3 regions of the Mesorhizobium sp. CNPSo 4684 genome follow, and region 3 is predicted to be linked to each of the others. Evidence: predicted binding sites of a transcription regulator. Region 3 holds the regulator's gene; each other region holds the start of a gene.
What was found. Region 3 encodes LexA, which represses DNA repair genes until DNA is damaged. Its sites were predicted from a motif close to TGTTCNNNNTGTGTTCNG; they were not measured.

Region 1 (5,541 bases), on a different contig from region 3:
TAGGAGTTGCCGCTTTCGGCGACCTCGACATGGGCGTTCGGCAATTCTTCGAGGAAACGCGACGGGATGGTCGACTGCCATAGGCCGTGGATCTGGCGGTTGGAGACGAACCAGATATGCAGGTTCTTCTTGGCGCGGGTCAGGCCGACATAGGCGAGCCGGCGCTCTTCCTCCAGTCCGGAACGGCCGCCTTCGTCGAGCGCGCGCTGATGCGGGAACAGGCCTTCCTCCCAGCCGGGCAGGAAGACGGTCTCGAATTCGAGGCCCTTGGCCGAATGCAGCGTCATGATGCTGACGGCATCGAGCCCGGCATTCTGCTCGGCATCCATGACCAGCGCCACATGTTCGAGGAAGGAGCGCAGCGACTCGTACTCCTCCATGGAACGGACCAGTTCCTTCAAATTTTCCAGCCGGCCCGGCGCTTCGGCCGAGCGGTCGTTCTTCCACATGTCGGTGTAGCCGCTCTCCTCCAGAATGGTCTCGGCGAGTTCGGTGTGCGGCGTGGTTTCCAGCGCCTTCTGCCAGCGCTCGAAATTGGCCGCGACTTCGCGCAAGGCGGCGCGCGGCTTCGGCTTCAGCTCGTCGCTTTCGGCGAGGTTGCCGGCCGCTTCCAGCATCGGGATGCGCAGTGCACGCGCCGTGTCGTGAATCTGGCGGATGGTGGCTTCGCCGAGGCCGCGCTTCGGCACATTGACGATGCGCTCGAAAGCGAGGTCGTCGCCGCCATTGGCGACAACGCGGAAGAAGGCCAGCGCATCGCGGATTTCCATGCGCTCGTAGAAACGCGGGCCGCCAATGACGCGGTAGTTGAGGCCGAGCGTGATGAAGCGGTCTTCGAAGGCGCGCATCTGGAACGAGGCGCGGACCAGGATCGCCATGTCGTTGAGATTGTGCTTGGCGCGCTGATAGGCCTCGATGGTCTCGCCGACGGCGCGGGCCTCCTCCTCGGAATCCCAGGCGGCGTGGACATGCACCTTCTCGTCGTCCTCGGCGACCTTCTCGGTGAACAATGTCTTGCCGAAGCGACCCTCATTGTGGGCGATGAGGTGCGAGGCGGTGCCGAGAATATGCGCGGTCGAGCGATAGTTACGCTCCAGCCGGAGGATGGTGGCGCCCGGAAAATCCTTGTCGAAGCGAAGGATGTTGTCGACCTCGGCGCCACGCCAGCCATAGATGGACTGGTCGTCGTCGCCGACGCAGCAGATATTCACGGTGGAGCGCTGGGATCCCTCCCCCTTGAGGGGAGGGTGGCCGGGCGAAGCCCGGTCGGGTGGGGTCCGTGAGGCAGCGCTCGACGCCCTGGTGGTGCCTTCTGCGGCGACCCCCTCTGCCCGCTTCGCGGGCACCTCCCCCTCGAGGGGGGAGGATTGCGGCCGCTGCGCCAGCAGCCGCAGCCACATGTATTGCGCGGTGTTGGTGTCCTGGTACTCGTCGACGAGAATGTATTTGAAGCGCTTGTGGTAGTCCTTCAGCACGTCCGGATTGGCGCGGAAGATGCGGATCGGGTGGCAGAGCAGATCGCCGAAGTCGCAGGCGTTCAGCGTCTGCAGCCTCTCCTGATAGGCCTTGTAGAGCTCACGGCCCTTGCCGTTGGCGAAGCTGCGCGCATCGCCTTCGGCGATATCGGCGGGGCCTTGGCCCTTGTTCTTCCAGCCGTCGATCATCTGGGCGAACTGCTTGGCCGGCCAGCGCTTGTCGTCCAGCCCCTCGGCCTGGATCAGCTGCTTGATCAGGCGCACGACATCGTCAGTGTCGAGGATGGTGAAATCGGATTTGAGCCCGGCAAGCTCGGCGTGTCTGCGAAGCAGCTTCACGCCGATCGAGTGGAAGGTGCCGAGCCACGGCATGCCCTCGACATTGCCTTCACCGATCAGGATGCCGATGCGCTGCTTCATCTCGCGCGCGGCCTTGTTGGTGAAGGTCACGGCCAGGATCTGCGACGGAAAGGCCCGGCCGGTTGCGAGAATGTGGGCGATGCGGGTGGTCAGCACCCGCGTCTTGCCTGTGCCGGCGCCGGCCAGCACCAGGACCGGGCCTTCGGTGGTTTCCACCGCCAGCCGCTGCTCGGGGTTGAGGCCGCTGAGATAATCAGGCGTTTCGTTGCGGCCGCTGCGGGCAGCCATGGCGCGCGCGGCTATGCCCGACGGGCCCGCGGGCCGCGCACTCGGTTCGTCAAAGAAAGGCATGTCTTCCGAAAAGCCGGACATCGTCCCCGAATGTAGTGATTCGGCAGCGAAAGACCAGAAGTGTCTACGTTTTGTTCTGGTTTGGAAGCCAGATTCCCACGCGCCGTGCGAATATTATCGCCCCAGCGCCCGACAGCCTGTGCAAAACCTTTCGCCCGGCCTACCTGGCTGCTGCCCGCATACGCTCGCCGACCTTGTCGGCGACATAGACGGCATCCCGCGCCGCGCCACGGATCATGGTGGAAGAGGTCGAGTGCTGGAATGAAGGTCGCAGATATAGAGGCCGCCAGGGGCGACCCGATCGCCCAGCTGCCGACCGAGATCGTCGTTGCGCATGTCCAGCGCGCGACCGGTCAAAATCTGATGGATGAGCTGCACCGCTAAGCCGTCGCGAAAGGCGGTCAAAGGGACCGCCTTGTTCTCACCCTATGCTGGCAGGCCAAGCTTGACACACGCGGCCTGCGGGAGAAAGCTGGCGACAGGGCAGGGACGGCTGCCTGAGAGGCGCCGCAAAGCGCAACAGTCGAAGGAGTATCGTCTTGGCTGTGGTCATCACCTCCCTCATCCTGTTCCTCATCGGCCTGGCACTTGGCGCCGGCGGCGTCCGGCTCGTGATGCTGGGCGGCAGCTGGTATTATGTCATCACCGGTCTCGCCTTCCTGATAACCGCCTGGCTGCTGTTCCGGCGCAAGTCGACGGCGCTGTGGCTCTACGCTGCGATCGTGCTTTGCACGCTTGCCTGGGCGGTGTGGGAAATCGGCTTCGACTGGTGGGAACTCGGCCCGCGCGGCGGCGTCATCGTGCTTCTGGCGCTGTGGCTGCTGACGCCGTGGGCAAGGCAGGGCCTCACCGGCCCCGACGCGCGTGCGCCGCTCATCCTGGCCGTGCTCGCATCGCTCGCAGTGGCCGGCTATTCGATGACCGCCGATCCCAAGGACATCGCCGGCGAGCTCAGCGCCGACAAGGTAACGCCGACCGCGGATCTCGGCGGCGACGTGCCTCCGGGCGAGTGGCACTTCTACGGCCGCACGCCCTATGGTCAGCGCTATTCGCCGCTCGACCAGATCACGCCGGACAATGTCGCCAAATTGCAGCCGGCCTGGACCTACCAGACCGGTGACGTCAAGGGTCCGGATGACGTCGGCGAAACCACCTATCAGGTAACGCCGCTCAAGGTGGGCGACACGCTCTACATCTGCACGCCGCACAATTTCGCCATCGCCATCGATGCCGCGACCGGCAAGGAGAAATGGCGCTTCGACCCCAAGATCAAGCTCGACAAGGACCGCCAGCACCAGACCTGCCGTGGCGTGTCCTACTACGCCGATGCCAAGATCGCCGCAGGCCAGCCCTGCGCGACACGCGTCTATCTGCCGACCTCGGACGCGCGGCTGATCGCGCTCGACGCCGCCAATGGCCAGGTCTGTCCGTCGTTCGCCGAAGCCGGCACGCTCAATTTGTTGACCAACATGCCGTACCCGAAGTCGGGCTACTACTATTCGACATCGGCGCCGCTGATATCAGGCGGCAAGATCATCGTCGGCGGCGCGGTCAACGACAATTATTCGACCGAGGAACCGTCCGGCGTCATCCGCGCCTTCGATGTCGACACCGGCGCGCTTGTATGGAACTGGGATTCCGGTAATCCGGACCAGACGACACCGCTGGCGGCGGGCCAGACCTACACCCACAACTCACCCAATATGTGGTCGACACCGAGCGCCGACGAGAAGCTCGGCCTTCTCTACGTGCCGCTCGGCAACCAGACGCCGGACCAGCTCGGCGCCGGGCGCAGCGCCAATGTCGAAAAGTTTTCCTCCTCGATCACCGCGCTCGATCTTGCCACCGGACAATTGCGCTGGGTGCGCCAGACCGTGCATCACGACCTCTGGGACATGGACGTGCCGGCGCAGCCGACGCTGGTCGACATCACCACGGCTGCCGGCCTGGTGCCGGCGCTGGTCGGGCCGACCAAACAGGGCGACCTCTATGTGCTCGACAGGCGCAGCGGCGAACCGATCATCCCGGTCAAGGAAGTGCCGGCGCCAGGCGGCGCCGTCGAGGGTGATCACACCTCGCCGACGCAGCCGGTTTCGGATCTGTCCTTTAACCCGAAGCCGCTGACCGGCGCCGACATGTGGGGCATCACCATGTTCGACCAGTTGGCCTGCCGGATCGAATTCCAGGGCCTGCGCTATGAGGGCCGCTATACGCCGCCTTCCGTGCAGGGGTCGCTGATCTATCCCGGCAATTTCGGCACATTCAACTGGGGTGGTGTCGCCGTCGATCCGGTCCGGCAGGTGATGTTCGGCATGCCGACCTATCTGGCCTTCAAATCGCAGCTCATTCCGCGCGACCAGGTGCCGCCGCCGGATGAAGGTCGCGGCAGCGAACAGGGGCTCAACCGCAATGAGGGTGCGCCATACGCAGTGGTGATGGGGCCGTTCCTGTCGCCACTCGGCGTGCCATGCCAGGCGCCGCCATGGGGCTATGTCGCGGGCGCCGATCTCAGAATCGGCAAGATCGCCTACAAGCACCGCAACGGCACCGTCTACGACATGACGCCGTTGCCGCTGCCGCTGAAGGTCGGCGTTCCCGGCATTGGCGGGCCGATGATCACCGCCGGCGGCGTCGCCTTCCTTGGCGCGGCGGTCGACGACTATTTGCGCGCCTATGATGTGACATCGGGCAAGCAGCTCTGGCGGGCCAGGCTGCCGGCCGGCGGGCAATCGACGCCAATGACCTACACCGTCGCCGATGGCCGCCAGTTCGTGGTCATCGTCGCCGGCGGCCACGGCTCGGTCGGCACTAAGCCGGGCGACTATGTGATGGCGTACACGCTGCCGAAGTAGGGGCTGGGATTCTATCTGTGTGTTCGGCCCGGCCGATCGATAGGAGTTCCGGCAATGCTGGCGCCGCCCCTCATCTGCCTGCCGGCATCTTCTCCCCGTATAGTGACGGGGAGAAGGAGCAGTTTCGGCGCTGGCTCTCTTCCTGCAACGTTGGTGATTGGCGAAATCATCGATGACGGCTCCTTCTCCCCGTCACTATACGGGGAGAAGTGCCCGGCAGGGCGATGAGGGGCAGCTCCAGCCTTGGGCAGCCATGATCGGGACCGCTGGTTGGCGGGCGCTATCAGAGCCCGAGATGGCCCTTCAGGCTCGGCACCGAGTCGAGCACTTCGTTGGTCAGCTGCGGCCCTGCGGCGGCTTCGGCCTGCTGGATCAGCGTGGTGCCGGCCTTCTGGATCTGCGCCATGTCGAGGCCGGAGGCTTTGAGCGCGGCGACACCGTTGATCAGCGCGCCGGTCTTTTCGCCAAGCACGCCGCCAAGCGCACCTTGCAGCGACGACAGG
Region 2 (5,541 bases), on a different contig from region 3:
CCGCCGGCATGGGCCTCCTTCTCGCCGAGCTCCGAGGTCGACCAACCCCAGATCGAACTGGAGAGCGCGCTGCGGACATCGTCCGACAGCCCCATGGCCTTGGCCACCTCGCGCAATGCCGAGCGGCCGCGATAGCTGATGACGGCGGCCGCCAGCGCGGTGCGCTTGGCGCTGTATTTGGAGTAGATGTACTGGATCACCTCTTCCCGCCGCTCATGTTCGAAGTCGACGTCGATATCGGGCGGCTCGTTGCGCTCCTCGGAAATGAACCGCTCGAACAGCGTGTCGATGCGCTCGGGGCCGACCTCGGTGATGCCGATGCAGAAGCAGACGATCGAATTGGCGGCCGAGCCTCTGCCCTGGCACAGAATGCCCTCGTTGCGGGCGAACTGGACAATGTCGTAAACGGTGAGGAAATAGCGCGCATAGTTCAGGCGCTCGATCAGAGCGAGCTCTTCGCCGATGCGCTGCGAGACGGAAGCGGGGACGCCCGCCGGATAGCGCGTGGCGGCCCCCTCCCTGGCCAGACGCTCGAGCTCGGCCTGCGGCCCGAGGCCCGATTGCGTCGGCTCGTCGGGATAATTGTACTGGAGATCGCCAAGCGAGAAGGTCAGCTCGCCGGCAAAGCGCAGCGTCTCGGCCAGCGCCTGCGGATGGCGGCGAAAGAGACGCGCCATTTCCAGCGGCGGCTTTAGATGGCGCTCGGCATTGGCCGGCAGTTCCAGCCCGACCTCGGCGACCGGCACATTGAGGCGGATGGCTGTAAGCACATCCTGTAGCGAGCGCCGCTCGGCTGTGTGGTAGAGCACATCGTTGGTCGCCATCAGCGGCACGCTGGCGGCTTCCGCCATGGCGGCCGCCTGCTCGATGCGGAAGCGGTCATTGCCGCGATAATCCGGCGCCACGCCTAGCCGCAGGTTGGCGCCAAAACGATCCTTCAGCTGGCGGATCAATGCCAGGGGATCGTCGGCATTCGTCGAGAGATCCGGCAGCACCGCCAGCGACAGAAGATCGCCCCATTCGAGCAGGTCGCTGTGCTGGAGAAGAGTTGCACCTTTCTCGTTTTCGTCGCGCAGATTGGCCTGCGTCAGCATGCGGCAGAGATGGCCCCAGCCCTTGCGGTTCTGCGGATAGGCGAGAATGTCCGGCGTGCCGTCGCCGAACACCAGGCGGCAGCCGGGGTGGTAGGCGAGCTTCTCAACCTTGGCCTGCTGCCAGGCGCGCACGACGCCGGCGACCGTGTTGCGGTCAGCCAGCCCGATCGAGGAGAAGCCGAGGAATTTCGCCGCCACCACCAGTTCCTCCGGCTTGGAGGCGCCGCGCAGGAAGGAGAAATTCGACTGGATGCCGAATTCGGCATAGGGGATGACGGTCAGCGCGTTCATGCGAAGACCCCGTGCATGAACCAGCGTGGCGAAGGCTGGCCGGCGCCGTAGAGCCCCTGGCGGTAGAGCCAGTAGCGGCGGCCGTCGCTGTCCTCGATGCGGAAATAGTCGCGCGTCGGCGCGTCCTCCTCGCTCTTCTGCCACCATTCCGGCGCGATGCGCTCCGGCCCTTCGGCGCGGGCGACCCGGTAGAGCGCCCGGCGCCAGCGGAAATTCATCGGCGGTCCCTCCGGCATTTCGGTCGCCGGCACCTCGATCGGCTCGGGCGAACGGAACAGCCGGATCGGCCGCTCCGGCGGGAAGATGGTTGTCGGCGGCGCGTCTTTCCGGTCCGATCTTTTCGGCGGCGTAGTCCGTTGCGGTGCCTCCGAGAAGGGGATGGTGGCGACGGCGCGCTCCGGCAGATGGCTCTCGACGGCGACCGCTTTGAGCACAGCATTGTCGCCGAGCCGGGCGCGGATGCGGTCGGCAAACAGCGCGATGTCGGCGCCGTCATCTTGCGCCTCTCCGGTCAAATCGGCCTGCTGCATGTCGAAGGCTGCGGCTGCCAACACGGAAAGCCGCACCAGGTCGAAGCCGTAACCGGCATCGATGTCCTGCTCGAGTGCTGTCAGCCGCTCGTGGAACAGGCGCTGGATCAGCTTCGGTTCGCGCAAGGGCCGTGAGGTGCCGACGGCGATGCGGCTGACGGCGCCGTCGACGCGAAACAACAGCAGCGCCAGCATCCGGGCGCCTTCGCCGCGGCGCTCAAGGTCGCCCCTTAGCGTTACCGCCAGCATTTCCACCAGCCGCTCGATCTCGGCGGTCAACACGACCGGCTCGGCGAGGTGGCGCTCGACCGAAAGCGGCGCTACCGGCAGGCGCGGCGACACCGCCTCGTCGAGGCGGCCGAGCGCCTGGTCTAGCCGCAACAGCAAGGTAGAGCCGAAGCGGCGGGTGAGCGGTGCGCGCGGTGCGGCCATAACCGCACCCGAGGTGCGCAGGCCCACGCTTTCCAGGCTGGCGCGGATTTCAGGCGCGATGCGCAGCGCGGCCAGCGGCAAAGGGGCAAGCAGCGCTTCCTCCTCGCCGGAGGCAACGATGCGGTCGCCGCAGAACCGCGCCGCCGCCCAGGCAGCACCCGGCGTCGCGGCAAGCCCGGCGCGGACATCGAAACCCTGCTGGAAAAAGCGAGCAAGAATGTCGTCAAGCATCACGCGCTCGCCGCCGAACAGATGGGTGCAGCCGGTGACGTCGAGATAGAGGCCATCGTCGCCGTCCAGCGCCACCAGCGGCGTGTAGCGGTCGCACCAGTCGGCGAGGCCTTCGAGCAGCCTTCGGTCGGCTTCCGGGTCGGCCTCGACGATGTCGATCGAGGGATGCATGGCGCGCGCGTCGGCAATGCCCATGCCGCGCTTCAGATGCAGCGCTTCAGCCCGCTCGTCGAGGGCCGATATGCGCTGGGCGCTGCGGTCGCGATGGCTGATCACCAGAGGCAAATGATCCGACGGCCGGGAACGCCACGACCGTCCCAGGCGCTGGCGCAGGATCCGCTCTGCCCCGAGATGCGGAAACCACAGCGACAGAATTCTCTGGCCGTTCTTCCCGTCTTTCTTCGAAACTGTGTTCATCGGGGTTCCACTCCAGTGTGAATTGTCCGGGCAGAGCGCTACGGCTCTTGCCGATGCTGACGGTGAAGGCGGGGCGGCCGATCGAGCCGGCAAGCGGCCCGGCGATGGTCCGGCGGCTTGCAGCCGCTGCGGCCGACACGATAAGGCGTACGGGTGCCGCCGTTGGCTCGGCCTCGCCGGCCTGGCGCAGCAGAAACACCGGCCGGCCGGCGCTTTGCGCGCGAGCGTGCAGCCGGCGCGTCGCGGTGAGGTCGAGCCGCTGCGGGCTGCCGCGGATTTCGAGGATGATTGCGGCCAGCGCGGTCATCTTCGCGGCTTCCTCGGCCACCCACAGCGCATCGGTGAGTTTCGCCGCCTCGGAAAACAGCAATTGCTCCGGCGCGATGCCGAACATGCCCTGCAATCCCCTGGCATAGGGAAAGCCGGCCTCGCGAAAAATCTCCGACGTGCCAATCCACAGCACGGGCAATCTCTGCCCCCTGAGGATCAGGCTGACCAGCGACAGCACAAAGCCGGCGACCACCCCGGCATTGCGGGTCTCGAGGCCATGGATCTCGGTGAGGGCGGCTTTCGGCAGGCCGCCGCTGAGTGTGGCATCGAGGCGTTCAACGCCGGTGGGCAGGAAGGCATCCGGTGACGCGACGGCAAGGCCGCGCCGGATGATGGTGATGTCCGGTGCGATATCGGATTCTGGCCCGCCGGCATCGCCGTCAGCACGCGCGCGAGGCCGCTCGCCAGCCGTCGCGGCCAGGCGCTCGGGCAGCGTTCCCTCGATCTTCGCGATCTGGCGGCGCAGGGCAAAAACAGTCTCCCGCGCCACGGCTGATGTCGCCATGACGGTCAGTTTCTCTCACAATTGTTCCTGTTATGTTCCTATAATTCCAGAGGGTGCCCCAAGAGTCAAGCGGAGTCAGAAGGAATTTATTCCTCTATGGCCATTGACGTCATGAAATTGCCGCTTCATTGCCGAGTCCGGTGCGAAAGCCTATATGCCGGGATCAAAGGACAACGCATGGCCCGCATCTACAAGACCCGCACCTGGCACGACGAACTCTCGCCCTCGATCGAGGAAATGGAGTTTCTGGCGCTGGAGGCGTACGCGCATCTGCCGGACGATTTTCGCAAGCTGACCGGCGAGATCGTCATCGTGATCGCCGAGTTCCCGACCGACGAGATCATGGACGATCTGTCGCTGGAGACGCCGTTCGACCTGCTTGGCCTGTTCGAGGGCCGCGGCATTGCCGAGCGTTGGAATCCGCAGACCGGCGAAGGCCCGAACCGCATCACCCTCTACCGCCGCGCCATCCTCGACTACTGGGCCGAGAACGAAGAGACGCTGGGCGACATCGTCACCCACGTGCTGATCCACGAGATCGGCCACCATTTCGGCCTGTCGGACGATGATATGGAGAAGATTGAAGAGGCGGCCGAATAGTACTGAGATGATGACGGAAGCAGAATTTGCCGACCGCATCGATTGCAACTGGCCGTATCACGACGTTTCGCTGGGCCGGGAGCTGATCAAAATTGCCATATGGATTTCGCCGAATGCTGCGTTCATAGCACTCGGTGAGCTTTCCAACCTGCCCGCAAGTGTCGCCGTCGAGCCTGCCACTCTGTTAGCTCTGGTCGACCTTTGGCTCTCCGAATTCGACCACCCGGTGGAACCTATGACAGCGGAAGGTGCGATCGCTATGATCGAACGCAAGTGGCTGCCGGTTCCTGAAGTTCTCACGAGGATGGATTCCGTCTCCGGTTATCCCGGCCTCCTTGCAGCACTATCGATCCTCTATTTCAGCTGCGATGACATTGACGGCCGCGCAGACGCGAGGCTCAACGAAATCAGAGCCGCTTGGGAAAAGCTGCCGTAACCGGTAGGTGCCTACCAGTCGCTCAGCTTCGTATCCGGCCCGTATTCCTGGCCGTCGATATCCTTCACCACCGACTGGCCACAGCGCATCGATTTGGTCTTCTTGTCGTAGGCGTAAGTCGGCGAGCCGTAGAGGTGCCAGCCCTTGTTCAGCGCCGCGGTGACCTTGTGGCAAAAGGTTGAATCGTCGGGCGCGGATAAAAAGCGGTAGAGTCTCATGATTCAAGTCCTGTCGTGAGTTTGTCTTGTCGGGCGGGATCTTTTTCAAAGCCGGCTTAGGCAATCATGCGCCGATGGCGGCGGCCTTCGCCAGCAGTTTTTCGGCCTGCGCCAGATGCAGCCGCTCGACCATCCTGCCGTTCAGCGCAATCACGCCCTTGCCGGCATTTTCCGGCAAGGCGAAGGCATCTTTCACCGCGCGCGCCTCGGCCAGGGCATCTGGCGCCGGTGCAAAGGCGCGGTTGGCGGCTTCGATCTGGGCCGGGTGGATCAGCGTCTTGCCGTCGAACCCCATGGCGGCGGCTTCCGTGCACTCGCGCGCAAAAGCATCGAGGTCGCGAAAATCGTTGGAGACGCCGTCCAGCATGTCGATGCCGCCGGCGCGGGCAGCCAGCACCATTTGCATCAGCCATGGTACGAGGTAGCGCCGGTCGGGCGTGGCCAGAATGCCGGTCTC
Region 3 (5,541 bases):
GCGCCGGTGGTGTTGTAGAGCGCACCGATGTCGATGACGTCAGGCCCGACCGAGCCGCTTCGCACCTTGAATTCGTGCCTCTTGCCGGCCAGTTCGAGCGTGGCAGTAGACGGGTGCGTCGTCTTGCTGCCGGTTTCCAGTTTTGTCGCAGCTTCGCTCATTCTCAAACTCCTTCATGTTCCTCATGCCGGCAAGGCAATTCCTGCTAACGACACGTCGAAATCACCGGAATGCGCGAACTCGCCACCGCATTTTGGGAGGTGCGTGCCAGATTGGGCCAGGGCCTAATGTTGCACTGCGAAACGCGCCTTTCAATGCCAATCTTCTTGGGCCAGTTCGCTCCTAATCGATTTGATCCGCAATCCGGGCCAGGCTTTCGTCGCGGCCGAGCACGGCAAGCACGTCGAACACGCCGGGCGAGGTGCTGCGGCCGGTAAGGGCTGCCCTCAGCGGTTGGGCCACGGCGCCGAGCTTGTGGCCGCCAGCCGTCGCGAACTCGCGCACCGCGGCTTCCGCCGCAGCGGCCGTCCACTCGCCAGAAACTGTCTGCAATGCCGCATGGGCGCCACGCAGGATCGTGCGCGCATCGGCATTGAGCAGTGCGGCCGCCTTCTCGTCGATCGGCAGCGGCCGCTCGACGAACAGGAAGCCGGCGCCGTCGGCCAGCTCCACCAGCGTCTTCGCACGCTCCTTCAGGCCAGGCAGCGCGGCCAGCAGCTGCGCCTTCCTGGTGTCGTCGAGGCGGTCGGCGAGCGCCGGGCCGCCTTCGAGATAGGGAAGAGTGGCGATGAAGATGTCGAGCAGCGCCTTGTCATCCATCTTGCGCATATGCACGCCGTTCAGTGCGTCGAGTTTGGCGAAGTCGAAGCGCGCCGCACCCTTGTTGACGTCGCCGATGTCGAACCACGAGATCATATCCTTGATCGACATCACCTCGTCGTCGCCATGGCTCCAGCCGAGGCGGGCGAGATAATTGAGCAGCGCCTCGGGCAGATAACCCATGGCGCGGTAGGCCTCGACGCCGAGCGCGCCATGCCGCTTCGACAGCTTGGCGCCGTCGGCGCCATGGATGAGCGGGATGTGCGACATGGACGGCACCTCCCAGCCCATGGCGTTGTAGATCACCGTCTGGCGCGCGGCGTTGGTCAGATGGTCGTCGCCACGTATGATGTGGGTGACGCCCATGTCGTGGTCGTCGACGACGACGGCATGCATGTAGGTCGGGACACCATCCGAACGCAGGATGATGAAATCGTCGAGATCCTTGTTGGGAAAGCGCACCTCGCCCTGCACGCGGTCATGCACCACGGTCTCGCCCTCGGTCGGCGCCTTGATGCGGATGGCGCCTTTGAGTCCGGCGGGCGCCTCGGAGGGGTCGCGGTCGCGCCACGCACCATTATAGCGCGGCGGCAGGCTCTTGGCGCGCGCCGCCTCGCGCATCGCCTCGAGCTCGGCCGGAGTCTCGTAGGCGTAGTAGGCCTTGCCCAGGCGCACCAGCTCCTCGGCCACCTCGCGGTGGCGCGGCGCACGCTCGAACTGCGAGACGGCCTCGCCGTCCCAGGACAGGCCGAGCCAGGTCAGCCCATCGAGAATGGCCTGGGTTGCCGCTTCGGTGGAACGCTCGCGATCGGTGTCCTCGATGCGCAGCAGCATCGTGCCGTCGGTGTGCTTGGCATACAGCCAATTGAACAGTGCGGTGCGCGCGCCACCGATATGCAGGTAGCCCGTGGGCGAGGGGGCAAAACGGGTGACCACCCTGTTGGACATGGCAATTTTGTTGGACATTGCAATTCTCGGGCAAGGCTAGAAAACGGGGGGCGTGATCGCGCGGACTTTCGCGCTTTGCGCGTTCATGTAGCATAGGGGGTCTGGGGCGCAAGGGGCAGACCCGATGGCTGTACGTGGCCGGGGCGAGGATCAAGGCGAGGGCGCTGCGACAAGCGTCAACGAAGGCTCCCTGTTTGCCGACAGTCCCTATGCCGAGCCGATGCCCGTCGCGCTGCCCGAGACGCGGCCTGGCCTCCGGCCTTTGTCTCCGGATGACACTGCGTCGGTGCCGGTCGCCGTGCCCGGATCCGCCATCCGTTTGCGTAGGCTGCTACGCCGTTCGACATGGCCAGCAATCCGTCGCAGCCTTGCCGTGGCCGCCGGCACCGAACTCGACCGCGGCGTCGCCTTCCTGCTTATGCCGGTTTTCCTGGCGGCCGGCGTCATCATTTATTTCTCGCTGGCCAGCGAGCCGGGCTTTGCCCAACCAATCGCGATTGTGCTGCTCATGGCCTGTTGCGCAGCCGTCGCGCGGTCCTGGCCGAAGACGCATCTGCTCTGCGTGGCCGCGATGTTGTGCGCGTTTGGGGTGGTCGCCGCCAAGGTAGAGACCTGGCGCGCCGGAACGCAAATGCTGGGCTCCGAGATCCAGACACGGCTGACCGGACGCGTCGTCAGCCTTGAGGAGATGGAAAACGGCCGCGTCAGGCTGACGCTCGACATTACTTCCACCGCTCACCCCAAGCTGCGCTACGCGCCGGAGCGGGTCAGGCTCTCGGCGCGTGGGATTCCGGCCGATACGACCGCCGGCTCCCTCATCATCGGCTATGCCAGGCTGTTGCCGCCGACGGGTCCGGTGCGGCCGGAGAGCTACGATTTCTCCTTCGACAGCTATTTCGCCGGGATCGGCGCCAGCGGCTTCTTTCTCGGCAATCCGAAAACCATTGCTTCGCCGGGCCCGCCGCCGCTGACCGCACGGCTCTCTTCGGCAATCGAGAATGCGCGCGAAAACATTGCCGACCATATCAGGGGCAAAATCGGCGGCGCCGAAGGCGAGATTGCCGCGGCGCTCATTGTCGGCGTTCGCGCCGGCATTCCGGACGAGGTCAACGAGGCTATGCGGCGCACCGGCATCTACCACATCATCTCCATTTCGGGCCTGCACATGGCGCTGGTCGCCGGCACCATCATGGCATTGTTGCGCGGCGCCTTCGCGCTGTTTCCCGATTTCTCCTCGCGCCGGCCTGTCAAGAAATATGCCGCCGCCGCGGCGCTTGTTTCCATCGCCGCCTATCTCGTCATTTCAGGCATCGTGGTTGCCGCCGAGCGCAGCTTCATCATGCTGGCGGTCATGCTTGTCGCGGTGCTGTTTGATCGCGCAGCGCTGACCATGCGCAATCTGGCGATCTCGGCCATCGCCGTCATCCTGGTGTCGCCGCATGAGGTTGTCGGCCCGAGTTTCCAGATGTCGTTTGCGGCCACCGCCGCCCTTGTCGGCGCCTATGCCGGCTGGGCCGACTACCGCGCCGACAAGGTGAGAACGCCGCCCGCAAGGCGCTCGTTCGTCGGCTTTCTGTCGCGAAAATTCGTGCTGGCCATGGGCGGCCTCGCCATGACATCGATCATCGCAGGTAGCGCCACTTTGCTGTTTGCCATCTGGCATTTTCAGCGCGTGTCGCCACTCAGCCTGCTCGCAAATCTGGCCGTGATGCCGATTGTGTCGTTGATCGTCATGCCCTTCGCCGTGCTCAGCGCGCTGGCCATGCCGTTCGGCGCCGATGGACCGTTCCTTTATGTCATGGGCAAGGGCTTGGCGGCGATGATCGCCATCTCCGCCTGGATTTCCGAACGTTCGCCGATCGATGCCGTCGGGCTGATCTCTATCCGCTCGGTGCTGCTGGTGGCGGTCGCCCTGGTCATCGCCACCATGGCCACCACCTGGCTGAGGCTGGCGGCCGTGCCTTTCGCGCTGGCCGGCCTGTTGACTGTGCCACAGGTGCGCACGCCCGATGTGCTCATCTCCGAGGATGCGCATCTGGTGGCATTGCCGATTGGTGGCGGCGAACTCGCGCTCAACCGGGAACGCTCCAACGAATTCACCACAGACAACTGGAAACGCGCGCTGAGGGCGGAAACCATAATCCCGCCCGAGATTTTCGAGGCAACGGACACGCGGTTCGATCTAGACCCGCTGGACCTGCCGCCCGGCTCGCCCTTCTATTGCACAGGCAATCTCTGCATTGCCCGGCACCCGGCCGGAGCCATCATCGCGCTGGCAAAAGACCGCAACACAGCGCGGCCAGCCTGCGCCTACGCCAGCCTGATCGTCATCGACGACGCCACCGCCTACAATCCGTGCCGCGACTCGCTGGTGCTGGTCGTGACCAAGAAGCAACTTGCCCGCGATGGCAGTGCCGCCGTCTTCTTCGACCCACAATCGGCCGCGACAGCGCCAATGATCCGTTTCGCCGTCGACAAGCCCTATCGTCCCTGGCACGAGCAACGCCGCTTCTCACGCGAAGCACGCGGTCTGCCGCCTTACAAGCAGCGCGAAAAGTAGCCGGCTCTAGTAACGCCTGATCAGGCCGACCAGCTTGCCCTGCACCTTGACCCGGTCCGGCCCGAAGATGCGGGTTTCGTAGGCCGGGTTGGCGGCTTCCAGCGCGATCGAGGCGCCCTTGCGGCGGAAGCGCTTCAACGTCGCTTCCTCCTCGTCGACCAGCGCCACCACGATCTCGCCGGGGCTCGCCGTATCGGCATTGCGGATGATCACCGTATCGCCGTCGAAAATCCCGGCCTCGATCATCGAGTCACCCTTGACCTCGAGCGCGTAGTGTTCGCCGCCCATGATCATGTCCGGCGGCACCGAGATCGAATGCGTCTGGTGCTGGATGGCGTCGATCGGCACACCGGCGGCGATGCGGCCCATCACCGGGATCGACACCGCGGAAACGGCGTCGTCATTGCCGGCCGACATCGAACGAGACGAGGAGGCCGGCTTGATCTGGCGGCCGATACCGCCTTGCCCCTGACCACCTTGACCGAGACTGCCCTGGATGACGCTTGGCGAGAACTTCTTCGCCGCATTGAGGCCGGGCGCGATCGAGTCGGGCAGCCGCAGCACTTCCAGCGCGCGCGCCCGGTTTGGCAGCCGGCGAATGAAACCACGCTCCTCAAGCGCCGTGATCAGGCGGTGAATGCCGGACTTGGACGCGAGGTCGAGCGCCTCCTTCATCTCGTCGAAAGACGGCGGGATTCCGCTCTCCTTCAGGCGTTCATGGATGAACATCAGAAGTTCATGTTGTTTGCGCGTCAGCATCGCGGCCCCCACGGGTCCTGAAACCAGAATCAGAAAAAACAAACCCAGAACAAACACTATCTGTTCCAGTTGTGTTCCGCAACCTTTTAAAGTTTAATGAATGTGTTGACGTTTTGTTCAGCGTAACATCAGGACGCTGCAGGCGGCACCCGCGGCGGCGGCCGGAGCGAAGGGCTCGCGCACGATCAAGCCGTTGGCGTCGGCCAGCATTCTCAGCATCGAGGAATCCTGGATGCCGAACGGCGTCGCCACCCGTGCGCCGGTTTCTTCGCTCACCACGGCGCGCACATAGTCTTGCCTCAGGTCATTGGCCGGCATCGCGGCGCCAAGCTGCGCCGGGCGGATGTCCTGCCGGTGCGTGCGGCCGCCGAGCTGCGCCAAAAGCGGCTTCAAAAACAGCTGCGAGCAGACCAGGCTCGCCACCGGATTGCCGGGCAGGCCGATGCACCTGATGT

Region 1: AC04SG_RS09350 (ATP-dependent helicase) is a predicted target of LexA. The motif match lies at 2,248-2,265, and genes of this name have one in related genera.
Region 2: AC04SG_RS22745 (ImuA family protein) is a predicted target of LexA. The motif match lies at 3,853-3,870, and genes of this name have one in related genera.

Annotation. Positions count from the first base shown of each region.
Region 1 is NZ_JBWLUX010000008.1:108,340-113,880, reverse strand. Features, by position in the region: gene AC04SG_RS09350 (ATP-dependent helicase) at 1-2,207, opposite strand, end outside; gene AC04SG_RS09345 (hypothetical protein) at 2,448-2,570, shown strand; gene AC04SG_RS09340 (glucose/quinate/shikimate family membrane-bound PQQ-dependent dehydrogenase) at 2,726-5,038, shown strand; gene AC04SG_RS09335 (hypothetical protein) at 5,322-5,541, opposite strand, start outside.
Region 2 is NZ_JBWLUX010000026.1:2,114-7,654, forward strand. Features, by position in the region: gene AC04SG_RS22735 (error-prone DNA polymerase) at 1-1,385, opposite strand, end outside; gene AC04SG_RS22740 (DUF6504 family protein) at 1,382-2,854, opposite strand; gene AC04SG_RS22745 (ImuA family protein) at 2,796-3,830, opposite strand; gene AC04SG_RS22750 (metallopeptidase family protein) at 4,008-4,430, shown strand; gene AC04SG_RS22755 (hypothetical protein) at 4,438-4,866, shown strand; gene AC04SG_RS22760 (DUF1737 domain-containing protein) at 4,878-5,084, opposite strand; gene AC04SG_RS22765 (HpcH/HpaI aldolase/citrate lyase family protein) at 5,149-5,541, opposite strand, start outside.
Region 3 is NZ_JBWLUX010000003.1:17,572-23,112, forward strand. Features, by position in the region: gene gltA (citrate synthase) at 1-161, opposite strand, end outside; gene gltX (glutamate--tRNA ligase) at 343-1,767, opposite strand; gene AC04SG_RS03110 (ComEC/Rec2 family competence protein) at 1,892-4,327, shown strand; gene lexA (transcriptional repressor LexA) at 4,334-5,086, opposite strand; gene AC04SG_RS03120 (molybdopterin molybdotransferase MoeA) at 5,204-5,541, opposite strand, start outside.